4 regions of the Pseudoalteromonas sp. SG41-5 genome follow, and region 1 is predicted to be linked to each of the others. Evidence: predicted binding sites of a transcription regulator. Region 1 holds the regulator's gene; each other region holds the start of a gene.
The links. Region 1 encodes FliA, which starts transcription of late flagellar genes. Its sites were predicted from a motif close to CTAAAGNTNNNNNNNNNNNNGCCGATA; they were not measured.
Positions count from the first base shown of each region.

Region 2: a site for FliA is predicted at 1,775-1,801, ahead of H5232_RS05580 (VC2046/SO_2500 family protein). Genes of this name have one in related genera too.
Region 3: a site for FliA is predicted at 3,663-3,689, ahead of H5232_RS14335 (flagellin). Genes of this name have one in related genera too.
Region 4: a site for FliA is predicted at 2,507-2,533, ahead of H5232_RS11810 (DUF4402 domain-containing protein). Genes of this name have one in related genera too.

Region 1 covers NZ_JACJFH010000010.1:37,788-43,103, reverse strand. Annotated here, with positions in the region: gene H5232_RS04515 (MinD/ParA family protein) at 1-812, shown strand, start outside; gene H5232_RS04510 (RNA polymerase sigma factor FliA) at 839-1,549, shown strand; gene cheY (chemotaxis response regulator CheY) at 1,590-1,973, shown strand; gene H5232_RS04500 (protein phosphatase CheZ) at 1,991-2,755, shown strand; gene H5232_RS04495 (chemotaxis protein CheA) at 2,770-4,977, shown strand; gene H5232_RS04490 (chemotaxis response regulator protein-glutamate methylesterase) at 5,046-5,316, shown strand, end outside.
Region 2 covers NZ_JACJFH010000013.1:34,808-40,123, reverse strand. Annotated here, with positions in the region: gene H5232_RS05590 (general glycosylation pathway protein) at 1-550, opposite strand, end outside; gene H5232_RS05585 (DUF6172 family protein) at 757-1,059, opposite strand; gene H5232_RS05580 (VC2046/SO_2500 family protein) at 1,219-1,740, opposite strand; tRNA gene H5232_RS05575 (tRNA-Tyr) at 1,853-1,937, shown strand; tRNA gene H5232_RS05570 (tRNA-Tyr) at 1,987-2,071, shown strand; gene H5232_RS05565 (M48 family metallopeptidase) at 2,110-2,841, opposite strand; gene H5232_RS05560 (ion channel) at 2,927-3,907, shown strand; gene H5232_RS05555 (MHYT domain-containing protein) at 4,157-5,316, shown strand, end outside.
Region 3 covers NZ_JACJFH010000054.1:3,381-8,696, forward strand. Annotated here, with positions in the region: gene flgL (flagellar hook-associated protein FlgL) at 1-917, shown strand, start outside; gene H5232_RS14325 (flagellin) at 1,266-2,228, shown strand; gene H5232_RS14330 (flagellin) at 2,659-3,627, shown strand; gene H5232_RS14335 (flagellin) at 3,793-4,755, shown strand; gene H5232_RS14340 (flagellar protein FlaG) at 4,833-5,267, shown strand; gene fliD (flagellar filament capping protein FliD) at 5,299-5,316, shown strand, end outside.
Region 4 covers NZ_JACJFH010000038.1:32,307-37,622, forward strand. Annotated here, with positions in the region: gene H5232_RS11795 (thymidylate synthase) at 1-799, shown strand, start outside; gene galU (UTP--glucose-1-phosphate uridylyltransferase GalU) at 835-1,713, shown strand; gene H5232_RS11805 (SPOR domain-containing protein) at 1,836-2,468, shown strand; gene H5232_RS11810 (DUF4402 domain-containing protein) at 2,589-3,182, shown strand; gene H5232_RS11815 (DUF4402 domain-containing protein) at 3,190-3,657, shown strand; gene H5232_RS11820 (molecular chaperone) at 3,666-4,478, shown strand; gene H5232_RS11825 (hypothetical protein) at 4,572-5,316, shown strand, end outside.

The DNA of each region.
Region 1 (5,316 bases):
AAAACAATAATAACGGCGTTAAAGTTATCGCTGTAACAGGTGGCAAAGGTGGCGTAGGGAAAACTAACGTCTCACTTAACACTGCGATTGCGTTGGGTCAGCTCGGAAACCGAGTGTTAGTACTGGATGCCGATTTGGGTTTAGCAAATTGTGATGTGATGTTAGGACTTAGGGTAGAGCGTAATCTATCTCATGTACTATCAGGTGAATGCGAGCTCGATGAAATTTTAGTTGAAGGGCCTGCAGGAATTAAAATAGTACCAGCGACGTCAGGCTCACAAAGTATGGTGGAACTTTCACCATCAGAACATGCTGGGTTAATTCGCGCTTTTAGTGAATTAAATACCGAATTTGATATATTAATTGTTGATACTGCTGCTGGTATCTCTGACATGGTATTAAGTTTTTCGCGCGCAGCGCAAGATGTCATGGTAGTAGTATGTGATGAACCGAGCTCAATAACTGATGCTTATGCATTAATCAAAGTATTGAGTCGTGAGCACGGTGTGTATAAATTTAAAATCGTTGCTAATATGGTGCGCAGCATGCGTGAAGGCCAGGAACTATTTGCTAAGCTCTCAAAAGTAACGGATCGCTTTTTGGATGTCTCAATGGAATTGGTGGCAACAGTCCCGTATGATGAAAATATGCGTAAAGCAACTCGTCGTCAGAAAGTGATTGTTGATTTATTTCCAAGTTCCCCAGCAGCAATAGCATTTAAAACATTAGCGACAAAAGCAGTTAAATGGCCTATACCTAATCAACCATCTGGTCATTTAGAATTTTTCATAGAAAAATTAGTAAACGGCTAACTATGACGGCATCGGTGAATAAAGCGATGGGATATCAATCGACACAAAATTTAAATGTGATTGTTGAGCGACATGCTTCCTTAGTCAAAAAAGTGGCTTGTCATTTAATCGCTCGTTTACCCGCGAGTGTGCAACTCGATGATTTGATTCAATCGGGGATGATAGGGTTAATTGAAGCATCAAAGAACTTTGATGCGACTAAAGGTGCAAGCTTTGAAACCTTTGCAGGCATTCGTATCCGTGGTGCGATGCTGGATGAAATGCGCCGAGGTGATTGGGCTCCACGCTCAGTGCACCGTAATAGCCGCAGAGTCGCTGAAGCGATTAGTGAGCTAGAAAGCAGCCTGAATCGAGAACCTAAAGACAGTGAAGTTGCTGAAAAACTTGATATTACGCTAGATGAGTACCATCATATTCTTAGTGATGTAAATTCAAGTAAAGTGTTAGGTATAGAAGACTTAGGGGTAGATGAAGATGTTATCACACCAGTGGGACATGATTTAGCACTGGACAAGCCCTTTAATAACGTTAAAAATGAACGCTTTAATCAATCATTATTAACAGCTATACAATCTTTACCTGAACGAGATGGGTTAGTATTGTCGCTGTATTATAACGATGAAATGAATTTAAAAGAGATTGGACATATACTCGATGTAAGTGAATCGCGTGTGAGTCAGATACATGGTCAGGCGATGATTAAGCTCAAAGCAAAAATCAATGACTGGATTAATTAGTAGTAAGTAAATATAGGTTCAGACCTCACCGGAGGATGTTTTGGATAAAAACATGAAAATTCTTGTTGTTGATGATTTTTCGACGATGAGACGTATTATCAAAAATCTGTTAAGAGATTTGGGTTTTACAAATGTACAAGAAGCTGACGATGGCTCAACAGCTTTACCGATGTTGCAGAATCAAGAATTTGATTTTGTAGTTACAGATTGGAACATGCCTGGCATGCAAGGAATCGATCTCTTGCGCGCTATTAGGGCCGATGACAGCCTGAAACACATTCCTGTTTTAATGGTAACAGCAGAAGCTAAAAAAGAACAAATTGTTGCTGCTGCACAAGCTGGTGTTAACGGTTATATCGTTAAACCATTTACAGCTGCAACACTGAAAACCAAATTGGAAAAAGTGTTTGAGCGTTTAGGTTAAATAAATAGGAGAGGCTTATGTCAGCACCTGCTGCGCCTCAGATCAGTTTAGAACAAGCCCGTCAGCTTGTGGTTTACCTTGAAAACGGTGAACAAGATAAAGCTGATCAGTTAATTATTGATGCGGCGTCAAAAGAGCAATCAGAATTATTTGCCGAAGTAGGCAAACTTACGCGTCAGCTTCATGATGCGTTGAAAAATTTTGAGCTTGATACACGTTTAGCTGATTTGACCAAAGATGCACTACCCGACGCGAAGCAGCGTCTTAACTATGTTATGGAAATGACCGAAAACGCTGCTAATAAAACCATGGATGCTGTAGAAGCAAGTTTACCCATTGCCCAACAGCTTGCTGATGACATTTCAGACATTAAACCCACTTGGGATCGTTTAATGAATCGTGAAATTGAGCTAGGTGAATTTAAAACACTTTGCCATAGCTTAGATAAGTTCATGAATAGCTCGCAAACTAAAACGGATGAGTTGCAAGGACTCATGACCAATGTGTTAATGGCACAAGATTTTCAAGATTTAACCGGTCAAGTGATCCGTCGGGTTATCGAGCTTGTTAGAGAAGTAGAAGACAGCTTGATCCACTTGTTGACAGCATTTGGCAGCCAAGATGATAGCGAAACAAAAACAATAGCACCAGTCATTGAAAAACCGCCTGCTGAAAATACACTTGCAGGCCCTGAAGGGCCAATTATTGATAAAGAATCTCGTGATGATGTTGTCTCAGGACAAGATGATGTTGATGATTTATTATCAAGCTTGGGCTTCTAAGAGGAGAAAACTGCATGAGCTTTGAAGTCGATGAAGATATTTTACAAGATTTTCTAGTAGAGGCTGGAGAAATTCTTGAGCTTTTGTCAGAACAGCTGGTGGAGCTTGAAAATAACCCAGATGATACCGAATTACTCAATGCAATTTTCCGTGGTTTTCATACGGTAAAAGGCGGCGCAGGCTTTTTAAGCATGACTGAACTAGTCGATGCTTGCCATGGTGCAGAGAACGTTTTCGATTTATTGCGTCAAGGTGTTCGTAAGGTTAATTCCGAACTGATGGACGTGATCTTGCAAGCACTCGATACTATCAACGAAATGTTTGCGACTATCCAAAGTAGAGAAAAACCAGAACCAGCAAATCCAGAATTACTCGCTGTTTTACATAAATTAGGGCTGCCGCCAACGGCTGAAGAATTAACTGGCAGTGCTGAACCTGCAGGCGATATCCCTGTTGTTGATGCTGATGATATTTTAGATGATTCTGACGATCCATTTGCGCTAGACTCATTATTTGATGGTCAAGTTGATAGCGATCAAAAAGATGTTCAAATCGATGAGATAACAGAAGATGAATTTGAGAGCCTGCTTGATGAGCTCCACGGACAAGGGCAAAGTCCTATAACGCCAACAACCACTGTCAGCAATGAATCATCAAATAGTGATATTACTGATGATGAATTTGATAATTTATTGGATGAATTGCACGGCATTGGTAGCTTCGGTCTAGTAAGTAATAAAGATACTGCAGGCACCGAAAGTGCTGCGCCTAAACCGGCCCAAGCACCTTTAGCACCGACGAAAAGTAATGGTCCAGATGAAATCAGCGATGATGAATTTGAAGCTTTACTTGATGAATTACATGGTAAAGGCAGCGCGCCACAAGCGGTCGCTGAGACTGAGCCAGCACCCGCTAAAAAAGCACCAACACCTGCACCTGCACCTGTTGCCGCAGCTAAGCCAGTGCCCAAACCAGCAGTGTCTGAGCCTGTGAAAGCAGCTGAAAAATCCGCACCAGCTCCAGCGACAGCTGTTGCTAAAAAACCAGCTCCTCCACAAGCTGATACGACGGTGCGTGTTGATACAAAACGCCTAGATCAAATAATGAACATGGTTGGTGAACTGGTATTGGTTCGCAATCGTTTAGTCAGTTTAGCAACCAATACTGAAAGTGAAGCGATGGGTAAAGCCATTTCGAATCTTGATGTAGTAACCGCAGACTTGCAAGGTGCGGTAATGAAAACGCGGATGCAACCGATCAAGAAAGTGTTTGGTCGTTTTCCTCGCGTAGTCCGTGATTTAGCCCGCAGTTTGAGAAAAGACATTAACTTACTGCTCGTGGGTGAAGAAACCGATTTAGATAAAAACTTAGTTGAGGCACTGGCAGATCCTTTAGTCCACTTGGTGCGCAACTCGGTTGACCATGGTATTGAAATGCCTGATGTGCGTGAAGCGGCAGGTAAGTCAAGAACTGGGACTGTTACTTTATCAGCATCGCAAGAGGGTGATCATATTTTGCTCACCATTCGTGATGATGGTGCAGGTATGGACCCTGAAAAACTGAAAAAAATAGCAATCAATAAAGGGGTGCTTGATCACGAGCAAGCAGCTCGATTATCTGATACAGAAGCCTATAACCTTATTTTTGCACCAGGCTTTTCCACCAAAGAACAGATCTCTGATATTTCGGGTCGTGGTGTGGGTATGGATGTGGTGAAAACCAAAATTACCCAACTAAATGGTTCTGTGAGTATTCAATCTGAGCTAGGTGTAGGCACAATCCTAGAAATTAAAGTACCGTTAACGTTGGCTATTTTGCCGACATTGATGGTGGTTGTCGGTGAGCAAACATTTGCATTACCACTGGCTGGTGTTAATGAAATATTCCACCTAGATCTAACTAAAACGAATGTAGTTGATGGTCAATTAACCATTATTGTTCGTAAGAAAGCACGACCGTTGTTTTATTTAGAACATTGGTTAGTTAAAGGTGCTGACAGATCATTACGCAAAGCTCAAGGCCATGTTGTAATTGTACAAATTGGTACGCAACAAGTTGGTTTTGTAGTGGATTCATTGATTGGTCAAGAAGAAGTTGTTATTAAACCGCTTGATGCTTTACTACAAGGAACACCTGGTATGGCAGGTGCAACGATCACGTCTGACGGTGGTATAGCGCTGATCTTAGATGTTCCAAACCTGTTAAAACACTACGCAGGTTAGGCCAATTCTTATCTTATTGTGAGGGCTAAATATGGCTCTCACAGATAAAATTTAACAAGAGTATGCCAATGGCAGTTAAAGTTTTAGTTGTTGATGATTCAAGTTTCTTTCGCCGCAGAGTGAGCGAAATACTCGAGCAAGATAAGGATATCGAAGTAATTGGTTTTGCGGTAAATGGCCGAGAAGCGGTCGATAAAACAAATCAACTTCGTCCAGATGTAATCACCATGGATGTTGAAATGCCCGTGCTTGATGGCATTAGTGCTGTAAAAGAAATCATGGCAGCAAATCCAACCCCTATTCTGATGTTCTCCTCACTGACTCGTGATGGCGCAACAG
Region 2 (5,316 bases), on a different contig from region 1:
CAAACACCCGACCAAGCAAAAATAACACTAAGATAAATAAGCAACTGACAATAATGCCATAACCCGCTTTAAAAAATGGCGTCATCGTGGCGCGAGTACGATCCCCCATAATAAATTCGATTAATTGCGTTAGACATACATCAATCACTAAATAGCGATTTTCGCCATATGAAGCATGTAACGATTTTATTGCTGAAATACATAAGTGATTGGTCGCGATCGAAATATAGGGCGGCGTAAAACGAGTATGTTGCTGCTGTTGGATACCTTGAAAATACGGCCTTTCACTCAAATCCTGTGAATCGCCACGATTATTTAAGGTTTTCATATACTGACGTTTAAAGCAGACATTATTACCTAGCTGCACGCCATTTTTATCTAAACAGTATTGTAATTCTAAAAATGGGTATTGAGCGATTAAGTAACGATTATCTTGTTGTTTTTTAACACCGTCTTCTAAGCTTGCTAGCACTGAGTCAAGTAAGTCGTGGATCACGGTTTGGTATTCTTGGTAACGTTCGACGCTAATGATATAACTCATTCTTGCCATGTGTTTGCTCCTAACTGCATAATTAAAAGTAATAGCAATTACAGAACCAACTTTACAAAAACTTATAAATCAATTAGTTGTATTATTTAAATAAAATAAAAAATCTATTTCGCACCAACCAGGTGCAAAATAAAGTGCTGGACTTACTTTTTTGCAAGCACAAAAAATGGGCTACTTAGCCCATTCTTTCATTAAATCAATTACTTTTAAATTTCATCATCAGAGTCTTGCACTTGACGTTGTGCAGCTCTAGCAATGATTTCAACATAAAACGACTCTAAGCCTTGTTTTTCAATTTCGCTGATTGAGTTGCTAATTTCAGCAACGTGCACCACTTGGGCATCTTCAGCAGTGTTACCAAATTTACAATCAAATGCCCAGTAATCAGCATCAATTGGCAACGTTTTATTACGCTCTCTTTTCAAATACTTTTTTACTTCATGCTTTGCAGCATCTACCATGCGAGGGTATTTGATTTTCTCGTGATTCAGCGTGAATGTTTTCTTCATTACGTTCCTAATTACCTTGATTTAATGATGATGGCAATAATACCAAGTAAATTGGAAATGCCATTTGGGGTCATTATAGCAATTGCATTTAGTTTGTGGATGCTTTTTTTACACTAAAATAAATAAAATATTTTTACCGATAATTATTACAGCTTAATATCACGCTTGGGCAAGGTGTAAGGGTTGATGAAGCTCAGCATTATTAAGGCTATCGTAAAATGCAGCCGCATCCATTTGCGGATGATCCAGCTGTGTTTCTTTATCTAAATGACGCTTTCGCACGACAAGTTCGCAATTATCAATCACCATTAGTGGAATATGGTTTTTATCATCTCTGATCACTAATGGTTCCGGCGCAAGGCACGAGCGTAAACGAATATCTGCCATGCTGCCTTGTTGTAATAGCTGTGCATTATGTTGGCCAATGAGCATATCAAATTCATCTGGAGCCAATGCTTGCTCAGGCCCTGCCCCTAATTGTTCACGTAATTGCGCTTCAGTTGGTGTTGAAGCATGTGCATCAAATGGGGTTTTAGGGAGATGAAATTGACTAAAATCTAACACGTCATGAGAAAGCATTGCCAATAATAATGCAAACTCGCCACGACGGTGTTCTGAGACACTTTTGGCAAGACGATTGTTAAGTTGACTCTCTGTGATTAACAAATCATCGATTTGCATAGACTTTAGCCGATTGCAGTTAGTAATAGATATTTATCGGCTTTATTTAATATTTCTTTAGCTTTTTTCTTTACTTAAATGCTCACTTTGCTATTATCAGCGCCGTTGCATTGGAGGGGTTCCCGAGCGGCCAAAGGGATCAGACTGTAAATCTGACGGCTCAGCCTTCGCTGGTTCGAATCCAGCTCCCTCCACCACTTTTCTTACCGCTAAGTTAAGTGGGGCCAAATGCGACAAAATTAGTGTGGAGGGGTTCCCGAGCGGCCAAAGGGATCAGACTGTAAATCTGACGGCTCAGCCTTCGCTGGTTCGAATCCAGCTCCCTCCACCACTTTTCTTATCTATCAGCAAAACTTTATTCTCGCTAACTCATTCGACTACCCATTGTAAACTCGCACCGTGTTGCTTTAGCCATTTTGTTGCTTGCTTATAATCAGGATAAAACTCACTGACGCGCTGCCAAAATGCGGCACTGTGATTTAAATATTTCAAGTGAGCTAGTTCATGCACAATCACATAATCAATAATACTCTGCGGCGCACTGGCTAATAACAAATTAAAGGTCAATTCTCGTCGTCGATTACAACTGCCCCAACGACGCTTATAAGTATGAATGCGAATACTGCTAGGTAAAGTCTCTGCCATTTGTAGGCAATAAGCATGTACACGCATTTCAATATAATTTTCTAATTGCTCATGTAAAAAACTTTCGAGCAAGGTTTGGTACATTGGCTGCTGATGCTTAACCCGTCCAGAAAGATTTAGCTGTAACACATCTCCCTGCTGATTTTTTACTAGCTGCCATGCGCTGCGCGAGCTGACACCATAAGTCAGTATCACAAGTTGTGAAAAAACCAGTACGCGATTATCTTGTAATGGGTATTGGCGAGTATCAAGCATTTGACTTTGCTTGTTAATTTGCGCATTGATCCAGTCAGTTTTACTTAGCAGCCAGCTTTCAAGTTCCTTTTTAGCAACCCCAACAGGCGCATAAACTGTGACACTTTGTTGCTGGACTTTGATAGCGACAGTTTTGCGGCGGCGACTACGTTTTAATGTATATTCAAACAAACCTAACTCTTGTAATTGACCGACAGTCATTAAACTAATTAACAGGTCACTATAATACCTTGCAAAATAACTGCTAATCTATATCTAAGTAGAATTAAATAAAGCGATATCAAACATGCCTGATAAGCCTTGTTGTCGTTATACCTCTCCCGATGGCCATCATTGTCAAGAAACAGACATGGGTTCAGGTTTTTGTTTTTGGCATGATGCCAAATTTGATAAGTCAGGCTTAGATCTGACCCAAAAATTAGAGCGCTATGCAAAAAAGGGAGGATTATTACAGGGATTGCAATTAAAACGCGCTAACCTTAATGGGCTTAATTTGATAAAACAAGATGATGAGGATGGCTTTGATTTATCTTACAGTAATTTTTATCGTGCAACGCTCACCAACGCTCATCTGTTTAATAATAAAATAGCCCACAGTTCACTGATGAAAGCCAACTTGCACGAAGCAAGCCTGCATTACTGCAACCTACAAGATACAAATTTATTGGGTATAAAACTAAACAACACCCGTATTGATAACATTGAGCTAGGCGCTGAACTATTACAGGAAAAACAAGCTAAAGCAGCGCTTAAACATACAGATAAAAGCGCAGCCCTTGACTTATTTGAACAATCAGAAGAAATATTTCGCAATTTACGTAAAGCATCAGAACAACAAGGCTTATTTGAACTGGCGGGTAATTTCACGTACAAAGAACTGCGGATGCGTCACGCACAATATCCACGAGGTTCAAAAAAACGATTAGCCTCGAGCTGTATTGATATGTTGTGCGGGTATGGTGAAAAGCCTGAAAATGTGATCCGTTTTAGTTTGTCACTGATCATCTGCTGCGCCCTGTGTTATTTTATTTTTGGGGTGATGGATGCTGGTCGTATTATGCAGTTCAATCCGGCGGCAACATTAAGTGATAATTTATTAGCCCTACTTAATAGCTTCTATTTTAGCGTGGTTACTTTTACAACCTTAGGATATGGCGATATTACTCCGGTTGGTTTCTCCCGATTCGTTGCTGCAGTTGAAGCGTTTTGCGGGAGTTTCTCTCTGGCATTATTCGTAGTCGTATTTGTCAAACGTATGACCCGATAATTACCGATTACTTTATCTGCGAAAATAAATAGTTCAGCTAAATACCTGCTATAAAACTGGTTATAAATGATGCTATCATTGCGCACAATGAAACTTAGCGAATTGATTTTAAAAAGTTTTTGATTTTGTTAAATTTTGCAGCTAAATATGTAAACAAATAACAGGCATTTGCGCAAAATTAATTAATTGTCTTAACATATATTTCAGGTGATATTAGTTATTACTGAAATAACAGTGTATTGAGCCGTTATGCTTACCGCTTTTTTTATTACCGATCACGATCCGAGCCTTCTTATTAATGGTGTTTATGACCCATTTTTAGTCGCTCTGTCTGTTTTAACGGCTATTTTCTCTGCATTTTTTGCAACTTACATGATCGATCTGGCCAAAGAAACACGCTTCAAAAGTTATCAAAAATTAGCCAACTCAACGGCTTCCTTGGTACTTTCTGGCGGTATTTGGAGTATGCATTTTATTGGTATGTTGGCATTTTCACTGTGTACAAATATCAGCTACGACCCAACACTCACCTTTTTATCTTTTATTCCAGCATTTTTAGCCTGCCTAACTGGCGTGTCATTATTAGTAAAAAATAACGCCACTATTTTCAGTTTAATACTGCCCTCGGTATTACTCGGCGCAGGTATCGGCACTATGCATTACAGTGGTATGGCAGCAATGGAATTGAGCCCGCTGCTACGCTACGATCCATTGATGTTTGGGTTGTCAATTATCGTTGCCGTTGTACTGGCGTTTATATCTTTATATGCTCGCTTTAATATTAAAAAGCACCTCCCAACACTAAATTCTTTGCAGACGCGGTTGATCAGCGCAATCATTTTGGGTTTTGCTGTTGCAGGTATGCATTACATGGGAATGGCGGCAACACGGTTTGTTGCAACCTCGCCATTAATTGGTAATGACAGCGCCAGCTCAGAGCTTACATTTGTTGCTATTAGCGTAGTGTTCGCCACCATTATTCTAACCGCGATAGTTGCTATCATTAACGGTATGGTACGCTATCGCATGTTACTTGAAGAAAAAACAGGGAATGAATCTCGCTTAGAGGCTATTTTATCGACCGCTATAGATGGCATAGTAACAATTAACAATCGCGGTATTATCTTAAGCTTTAATAACGCTGCAGAGAATATTTTCGGCTGGCATAGCACTGATGTAAAGGGTAAAAACATAAAAATGCTGATGGCAGATGACATCGCAGCCGAGCATGATGAATATCTATTAAAGGCACATCACATCGATTTAGGTAAAGTTATTGGCGTCAATCGTGATGTTCTTGCTAAACATAAACAAGGTCACCTATTTCCTATTCGCTTAGGTATTGGTGAAGCAAACCAGCCAGGACAAGAGTCAATATTTGTTGGCTTTATTACTGACTTGACTGAGCA
Region 3 (5,316 bases), on a different contig from region 1:
ATCGTGAAGGTATTGCTGAAGAGATTAAATCTATACAAAGTAGTGTGCTTGATTTAATGAATGCTAAAACTGAAGATGGTAAGTATATATTTTCAGGCTATCAAGATAACACCCAAACCTATTCGCTTGATTCTTCAACTGGCAAATATGTTTATGGTGGCGACCAAGGCCAGCATAAAATTAAAGTAGCGGAAGGAGTTGAAATTAAATCCAGTGATAATGGGGTTGATACGTTTGAAAAGGTCAATGCCCGGTTGAATGTTGCCTCTAATGACGGCGTTGTTTCAGGAGGGATCACTAGCGCAAAAGTGTATGTACGCGAGCAAGCTCAGTTTGATGCTTTTCATAAAGCAAATTATAACGCTGATCCCGCAGCCGCGGCCGGAGCAAATACGTTTAATATTATAACAACCCCAGGTACACCTAATACATATCAGGTTGAACAAGGTGGAAGTGTGCTCAGCTCTGGCAGCTTTGAGGGATCAAAAATTAAATTTGCTGGGATGGAAATTGATATTAGCCCAGTTGCAAACGGGCAGGTAGACTTTACTTTAGAAGCGCCGAAAAAAGAAAATATTTTAAACACATTAAGCGATTTAATTGCTGGGTTAACTGACCCAACAATTAGTCAAGAAGATTATGACCAAGTATTGGCATCGGCCATGGTCCAAATCGATAACAGTAAAAATCAGGTCTCTTTAACACAGGCTGGTTTAGGTGGGCGGTTAAATACAGCTGAGAAAATCACGCAATCTAATAGTGATCTGGATGTAAATAATAAATCCTCCCGTGCAGATTTAATTGAACTTGATATGGCTGAGGCTATTACTGAACTCACGAAGCAAGAAACTGCACTGCAAGCGTCGCAGGCAACTTTTGGCCGCTTAGCTAAATTATCACTGTTCGATTACTTATAAGTAAGTTATAAGAACATCAAGAGTAAGGCAATATATTGCCTTACTCTCGTATTTTTCCAGCCTTTTAAGATCATCTCCTTACTATTTAACAGCTTAATAATTTCCTGAAGAAAAAGACCTGCACAATAATCCTTTTAGTTTTTTAATGAGCTTTATTAATTTAGTCACTATAAAATTCATTAAATTACATGAGCTTAAAAAATAATGGAAAAAAATAAAAAAAAAAGCTAAAGGATTTTTTTGCTAGACCGATAACTTAATTAACCAAGCAAAGCGTTGTAAATAACAACCACTGCTTAATCTAGTAAGTTTGAGAGTAAATGATAAGTTTACTTCTGGAGAGATATCATGGCTTTATATGTAAATACAAATGTTAGCGCGTTAAACGCACAAAGACAATTAAATAATTCTGGTAATGCACTGGATACATCATTCCAACGTTTATCATCAGGTTTTCGTATTAACAGTGCGAAAGATGATGCGGCAGGTCTACAAATTTCTGACCGTTTAACATCACAAATTAACGGTTTGAACCAAGGTAACCGTAACGCAAACGATGGTATTTCATTAGCACAAACAGCTGAGGGTGCATTAGATGAAGTAACATCAATGTTCCAACGTATCAGAACATTATCACAGCAAGCAGCAAATGGTTCAAATACTGATGAAGACCGTTTAGCGGTGCAAGAAGAGATTCGTTCATTATCTGAAGAAGTAAATCGTGTTGCAGCAGATACAACGTTTGGTGGTCAAAACCTTTTAGACGGTTCTTTCTCCGCGAATTTCCAAGTTGGCGCAGATGCTGTACAGAATATCAGCTTTAGTATGGCGTCAGTTGGCGGTACGGCTAACTCAATCGCTGGTAATAACGGTTTTACCATGTCAGGTATTGCAGGGGTTGCCAGTGCGGTAACAGGCGCAAGTTTAAGTGCTACAGCTGGAACAATTAGTTCGCAAGTAGGTTCATCAGCTGATGCTACAGGTTTTGCTGCGGTATTTACAGCAAGCGGCATAAGCGTATCTTCACAAGCGAATGCGCAAGCGGTAATGGCCGGCATGGATTCATTAATCGCGGTTGTTGATAAAAAACGCGCTGAGCTGGGTGCGGTACAAAATCGTTTTCAATCAACGATTCGTAACCAGTCAAATATTTCAGAAAACCTAAGTGCTGCAAAATCACGTATTAAAGATACAGACTTTGCGCAAGAAACTGCAAACTTAACAAAAATGCAGATTCTACAACAGGCTAGCCAAACAATTCTTAGTCAGGCTAATCAACGTCCACAGGCTGCATTAAGTCTTCTAGGATAATTGGTTGGAAATAGTCAATTAATTGACTAAGAATGTAGCGCCTTTGTTTAATGGGGTATTAACAAAGGCGCTGAAACGGATTGATAAAGCGGAGGCGCTTAAAAATCCTGTATTGTTCTAACATTTGTAAGAACATAATTGTTAAAGCACAAACTATGCCAATAGTAAGTGTTAGGCATACCCACTCTCAAACTTATCTTCAAAGGGCCTTATAGGCCCTTTTCTCGTTTTTTATAATTCAATGCAACTCTATCTATAAAGTTGGCCTAAAGATTGCTGAATACTTATTACGATTTAAATTAATCTGCAAAGTGGCAGTTTATTGCCCCCAGTCAACTTAACTTGACTGTAGTAACAGGTCACTTTGTCAAAATTCCACTCATTAAATTAAAGAGTGGCTTTAATTTGACAGATAAGAAGAGAGTTTATTATGGCTTTATTTGTAAATACGAATGTCAGCGCGCTTAATGCGCAAAGACAGCTTGAAAGAACTGGCAACGACTTAGATACTTCCTTTAAACGTTTATCATCTGGTCTGCGTATTAACAGCGCGGCGGATGATGCTGCTGGTTTACAAATATCGGATCGTTTGCAATCGCAAATCTTGGGTTTAAACCAAGGCAACCGTAATGCGAATGACGGTATCTCGCTGGCACAAACAGCTGAAGGTGCGCTTGATGAAATTACTTCTACATTTCAACGTATCCGAACACTTGCTCAGCAATCAGCAAATGGCTCTAATACAGATGAAGATAGGCTCGCTATCCAAGAAGAGATTAGACAGTTATCTGATGAGGTTAACCGAATTGCCACGGACACTACATTCGGTGGTCAAAATTTATTGGATGGCTCTTATTCTGCAAGCTTTCAGGTTGGTGCTGATGCTGTACAGACTATTGGTTTTAGTATGCAGTCTGTTGGCGATACAGCTAATTCTCTTGCTGCTAATGGTGGTTTTACTATATCAGGTGTTGCCGGTGTTGCTTCAGCCGTGGGTGGTAAAGCACTTTCAACGCTCGCAGCTAATGTAAGCTCAGTTGATGGCGCAACGGCATCAACAACATTAGATTTTTCTTCTGTATTTACAGCTGCAGGTATTAGTGTGTCATCACAAGTAAATGCACAGGCTGTGTTTGCGGGTATGGATTCTCTAATAGCGGTGGTTGATAAAAAACGCGCTGAATTAGGTGCGGTACAAAACCGTTTTCAGTCGACAATACGAAATCAAGCTAATATTTCTGAAAATTTAGCCTCTGCTAAATCAAGAATTAAAGATGCTGATTTTGCAATGGAGACAGCTAACTTAACTAAAAACCAAATTTTACAACAAGCGAGCCAAACAATATTAGGCCAAGCAAATCAAAGGCCTCAGGCTGCATTAAGCTTGTTACAGGGTTAGAATAGTATAACGTTGTTAAAAATTTATAAATAAAGCTAAAGTTTCCGTTTTATCTGACGATAACTGACTTAGAGAACTAAAAATCTAGGACTCTCAGTCTGGAGTAATAACAGGGTAGGGGTATCCCGTTGTTATTCTATTTAAAATGATAAAGCGGAGGCTATTATGGCTTTATATGTAAATACTAATGTGAGTTCATTGAACGCACAACGCCAGTTGATGAAATCTGGTAACCAGCTCGATACATCCTTTCAACGTCTATCATCAGGTTTTCGCATTAATAGTGCAAAAGATGATGCTGCAGGCATGCAAATATCTAACCGTTTAACTAGTCAAATAAATGGTTTGAATCAAGGTAACCGAAATGCTAATGATGGGATCTCACTTGCGCAGACTGCTGAAGGCGCACTTGATGAGACTACGTCAATGTTCCAGCGTATTCGTACTCTTGCTCAACAAGCTTCAAACGGTTCAAATACAGATGAAGATCGTTTAGCAGTACAAGAAGAAATTCGTTCATTATCAGAAGAAGTGAATCGTGTTGCTGCAGATACAACATTTGGTGGTCAAAATCTCCTAGATGGTTCATTCTCAGCTAACTTCCAAGTTGGTGCTGATGCTGTACAGAATATTAGCTTTAGTATGGCTTCTGTTGGTGGCACTGCAAACTCGGTTGCGGGTAATAATGGCTTTACTATGTCAGGTATTGCAGGTGTAGCAAGTGCTGTGACAGGTGCAAGCTTAAGTGCTACTGCGGGAACAATTAGTTCACAGGTTGGTGCTTCAGCTGATAATACCGACTTTGCAACTGTATTTACAGCAAGTGGTATTAGTGTATCTTCTCAAGCTAACGCACAAGCGGTAATGGCTGGTATGGATGCAATGATTGCAGTAGTTGATAAAAAGCGTGCCGAACTCGGTGCTGTGCAAAATCGTTTTCAATCAACTATTCGTAACCAATCTAACATTTCAGAAAACTTGAGTGCTGCTAAGTCACGTATTAAAGATACTGATTTCGCTGCCGAAACAGCTAATTTGACTAAATCTCAAATATTACAACAAGCAAGCCAATCTATTTTGAGTCAAGCAAACCAGCGTCCACAAGTAGCATTATCGTTACTAGGCTAGACGGTTAATTAGGTCATTATTGAGATATTGTCTCGATAATGACTTATACTTTGTTTGTATTTTGAAGGAGAGCTATTATGGCTGACTTAGGTGGAATAATTAAATCGAGTGAAAACTTCACCGCTAATTCATCTTTTACAAATAAAAATGAGTTAAACGAAGCAAGTAAAAAAGCAACTGTTGAAAAAGCTGGTACAAAAATTGCTGGTAGAGAGCCCGCACTTGTTGATAATAGTCAGCAACTTGATTCTGAAAGTGAAAGAAAAGCACTGATCGACGAAGTGAAAGAAAACTTAGAGAAATTAAATAAATATATTCCTGTGACGGCAACAAATTTAAAATTTGAATTTGATGAGCAGGGTGATCCACCAATAATTAAAGTGTTTGATAAAACAAGCGAAGAAGTTATTCGTGAAATTCCAACTGAAGAGTTTAGAGAAGTTGCTAAAGCTTTAGATGAATTTGCCGATAAACTAACTAACAAAGGTTTGTTACTAAATCAAACTGTATAATATTTTTTGGAACAGATAGTAGGAGAGAAGTATGCCACTTATAACATCC
Region 4 (5,316 bases), on a different contig from region 1:
TGAGAATAAACGTACGGGAACGCGTTGTTTAACAGTCATTAATGCGGAGCTTGAATACGACGTTGCGAACAACAAGTTCCCAATGATCACCACCCGTAAAAGTTATTACAAAGCGGCAATCGCAGAGCTGTTGGGTTACCTTCGTGGTTATAGCAGTGCTGCGCAATTTCGCGACATAGGTTGTATGACTTGGGATGCTAACGCTAATGAAAACCAAGCATGGTTAAATAATCCGAACCGTAAAGGTGAAGATGATATGGGCCGTGTATATGGCGTACAAGCTCGTGATTGGCGACGCCCTGATGGCACACCGTTAGATCAGCTAAAAAAGGTCATTGATAATCTTAAAAATGGTGTGGATGACAGAGGCGAGATCATCACTTTTTATAATCCGGGTGAGTTTGAGTTAGGGTGTTTGCGCCCATGTATGCACACGCATACTTTTTCGCTTCTTGGCGATACGCTTTATTTAACCTCGTATCAGCGCAGTTGTGATGTGCCACTTGGTTTGAATTTCAATCAAATTCAATGCTTTGTAATGCTTGCACTGGTCGCGCAGATCACTGGCCACAAAGCAGGTAAGGCATACCATAAAATCGTTAATGCCCATATTTATGAGAACCAACTGGAATTAATGCGCGATGTGCAGTTACAGCGTGAGCCATTTGCATCACCTACGTTGACGATTAATCCAAATATTAAATCACTCGAAGATATCGAAACGTGGGTCACCCGTGATGACTTTGAGGTAAATGGCTATCAATGCCATGAAGCAATTAAATACCCGTTTTCAGTGTAACAATTAATAAGCATCATAGTTTTAAGGAGAGAATAATGAAAGCAGTGATCCCAGTCGCAGGACTTGGCACCCGTATGTTGCCAGCTACTAAAGCTATTCCAAAAGAGATGTTACCTGTTGTAGATAAACCCTTGATTCAATATGTAGTTAATGAAGCGGTTGCTGCGGGTATTAAAGAAATTGTATTAGTGACTCACTCGAGTAAAAACTCGATTGAAAACCATTTTGATACCAGTTTTGAGCTAGAAGCAACGCTAGAGAAGCGGGTAAAGCGTCAGTTACTTGCTGAAGTACAAGCTATTTGCCCTAAAGATGTGACAATTATTCACGTTCGCCAAGGTGAAGCAAAAGGCTTAGGGCACGCAATCAACTGTGCAGCGCCAATTATTGGTAACGAACCGTTTGTGGTTATTTTACCTGATGTGATCATAGATGATGTTGAAAGTAATCTTAAAAAAGATAATTTAGCTGAAATGATTACTCGCTTTAATACAAACGGTGAGAGCCAAATAATGGTTGAGCCTGTGCCTATGCAGGATGTTGATAAGTTTGGTGTGGTCGATTTAGGCGACGTAAAGCTTGAACAAGGGCAAAGCGCAGCGATCCTTAATATGGTTGAAAAACCTCCTGTGCATAGCGCACCATCAAATTTGGCTGTGGTAGGTCGTTATGTGCTAAGTAAAAATATTTGGCCATTACTTGCAAAAACTCCCGCAGGCGCCGGCGACGAAATTCAGTTAACAGATGCAATTGCGATGCTAATGGAAAAAGAATCTGTTGCTGCTTATGCGATAAAAGGGCGTAGTCATGATTGCGGTAGTAAGTTGGGCTATTTAAAAGCCACTATTGAATTTGCACTGCGTCGTGATGAATTTAAAGATGAGCTAAGTGATTTTATTAAAACCTTAGTTTAAGCTCATTTATTGAGCCTAACTTATAAAAGTGCCTTAGTGGCACTTTTTTATTGCTTAAAAATCCTGAAACTGGCACTGACTTTGCTTATAATATGGCATTATTTATTTTGTGATGCTAACAGATGATGTGTTTTAAAAAGCAAGCTTGGTATACCACAGTGTTGGTTACAGCAACTGTCTGGCTTAGTGGGTGCAGTAGTATTAATGCTAACCCGGTGGAACAGCAGCCTGCATTAATTTCTGATCAACAAGTCAAAGAGTATGTTCAGCAATGGCACTCGCAACAAGAGAGTATTACTCGTTTAGCTGCGATGGAGGAAGACTTGCAACTATTAATAATGGCACTTTCCTCTCAAACTGATATTGCAGAAAACCCAGCGGTGCTTCGCGAAGATAATGTTACGGTGGCTCATTATGCTGAAAAAATACAGATCCCTGATACTGCTAACTCCTCAAAAACTATCGAAAACCGCCCTCTGCCACTGTATGGCAACTCACTGCCAGGCGCGCAACTTGGGCTGTATTTAAAACCGCAAAGAGTGAGAACGCAAATAGCAAGGTTGCAGCAACAATATCCGCAGGCATTTAGCCAATTAGATTTTGTAATGACAGAGCGTCACAATAAAGGCGTTACCTTGTATGGGTTACGAGTTGGGCCATTTCAAAATTATACCGAGGCCAATCTATTTTGTTCATTAGCACAAAATTTAGGCCAAAAATGCCTGAGTGCCCCATTTGTTGGTCAGCCTTTGTAATTAAATAAGCTATTTTTCTGATTTTTCAGTAATTAAGCTTAAAGTAATTGTTCTGAGTGTCGATAATATCTAAGATAGGGGCAACATAGGGTAATGTCCCATCACTTATAAGGATTTAATATGAAATTATCTTTAACTCTTCTGGCAGCAGCAGTTACAGCAAGCTCATTCGCGACTTATGCAACAACCGAAAGCTTTGATGCGAAAGTTAAAGTGCAAAATACTGTCGTTTTAACCAAAGGAAATGACTTAGATTTTGGTACAATTCGAGCGGTTGCAGATCCAGACGGTGTTAACCAAGCTACATTGGTTATAAACCCTGAGCCTACAGCAAGTCCTGTATCGTCTAGAACTGATAACGCACCTGCGATTATTTCAATAATAGAGCAAGGTTCGCCTGCATCTTTTACAGTATCGGAAGTAGTGCCAAATGCTCGTTTATCAATTACTAACCCAACAGCAACAACCCTGAGCTCTAATGGCCAAGGTTTGAATGAGCCAAACTTTACGGTTGGTACTTGGACATACTTTATCACTAGCGGTCCAAATGCAAACGCTTATTATTCATCAGTGACGCCTAATTTAACTGCTGACGGTGATGGCAGTGTATCGTTTAATATTGGTGCAACTCTTTCTACAGCATCAACAATTTCTAGCGAAGCGTACCGAGATACTGAGTATACAGGCACTTTTCAATTAGAAGTTGCTTATTAATTTAATCATGCGTTTTTTGTTGTTATTTGCGATGCTTTCAATACTGTATTCACAGTCAACAAGAGCCGCGAGTATAGAGCAACAAGCGCTTGATTTTGGCACCTTAGTTATTCTTAAAAGTGATCAAATAGGTTCTGTAATTATCAAGGATGATGGTTCGATTAGCACTTCTGGCGAAATCTATATCCTTAAAGAAGGTCGCCCAGCTGAGCTGATACTCACTGACATCCCCCCTGGCACTCGAGTCTCTATGAATTTAGTGGCTCCTGCAACTATGCAACACAATACTAAAGGAAGTAGTAGTGCCGACTTTAGAGTGACCTTAAATGGCTTTCCTAAAGACGCAACAAGCGATGAGTTTAGCGAAGTGCATGTATTTATTGGTGGTAAATTAGAAATAAATACAAGCAGCAAACAATATGTTGACGGCGACTATTCAACAACCACAAACTTAGAAATTTCAGTGGATTATTAAGGATTTAAATGTTTAATAAATTAACCGTGATACTGCTTTTAAGCTTTTGTTTTTTTAGCCAGGCGGTAATGGCGAATTTACTTATTTCTCCTACTCGTATTAGTTTTGATGAGCGTCAACGTACTGCAAAGGTCACAGTGATCAACACCAGTGACGAGTACAAAACTTACCGAGTGCATTGGAGCGAAAAGCAATCCACATCAACCGGAGGGTATGTAACCTTACTTGAGCCGACGGCGACAAGTTTAAGCCCGATGACGCGCTTATCACCAAAGCAAATGCGTTTGGCGCCTGGTGAAAAGCAAACCGTTAAAATTGCAATTCGAAAACCAAAACAGTTAGCAGATGGTGAATATCGTTCGCATTTATTATTTCAGGCGTTGCCAAATGAAAACCCAAATAGTACGAGTTCAATAAAAATTAATATGATCATGAGCTACAGTATTCCAGTCATCCTTCGTGAACATGCTGAAGTACCAAAAGTACTCATTGAGCAAGCGCAAGTGATTAAAAACCAGGGCAACCAACGACTACAATTTAAATTAAAACTCAATCGTGAAACTCACTTTAGCAGTTATGGTAAATTAACCGCGTTTTATCAACAAAATGCTAATGCTAAGCTGGAAGCTATCGCTGAAATTGGCAATTTAAGTATTTACTCGGATGTAAAAAATGCCGAGGTAATGTTGAGTTTATTTAGTGATAAAACCCTAGATAAGCCTGGTACTGTTATTTTTAAATATATCGGTGCAGATGAATATCAAGACATAAATTTTGCCGAGTATGCTTTAGCGATTAGTCCAAAAATGCTGCAACTTTAACTCTTCATGACCAAGAATACAGGGCTAAAGTGCATTACACTATGGCTAAGTTTATGCCTTAGTAACAATGCATTCGCGACTAATAACGTAACTGTGAATGATGCATTAAAAACACTTCGCAAGATTGAAGCTAAATTAACCGACTTACCAACAGCTTCTCAGCCTAGCGTTAACAGCCCTGTTGCGTCAAACCAACCGCGGATCGCAAGCGGTGAGTTTTTATTATTTTCGTTGTCTTTAAATGATTACTACTTAGGCGAAGTGTTCGCTTTAAAAAGTGATCAGGGTATTCAACTTGGCCTTAGTAGCCTAGCTGATATATTGCAATTTGGAATAGATGTTGATCTTGTAACTCGTTCTGCTCAAGGCTGGTATCGAGATCAACAGCCTTTCATTTTAGATGCCAGCACCCTGCCTGCAACACTGATAACTGACGCAGGTATGCTTGAACTAACGGCTGCTGATATTAGCATTGATGATGACATGTATATTGAAATGGCGCAGTTAAAAGAGGTTTTTGGGCTGCAATTTACAGTCGATTATGGTGATTTAGAAATAGAGTTAAGTTCGGCCATCTTATTACCAATTGAACAACAGCGAGAACGCCATGGTAGAAGGCTTAACCCCTCGAATCGTAATGCCAAGCCCACCTTGCCTTGGAAAGCCAGCCCGTATCAAGCGCTTTCATCACCTGTTGCTGATTTACAATTAAACTACAGTGCTGATAAAAATCAAAATAGAACAAGTTACTCATTATTAGGTGCACAAGACTTTGCTTATTTATCTGCCGAATACTTTTTATCTGGTCGCGAGGGCGATTTACTCAGCGATTCGCGTT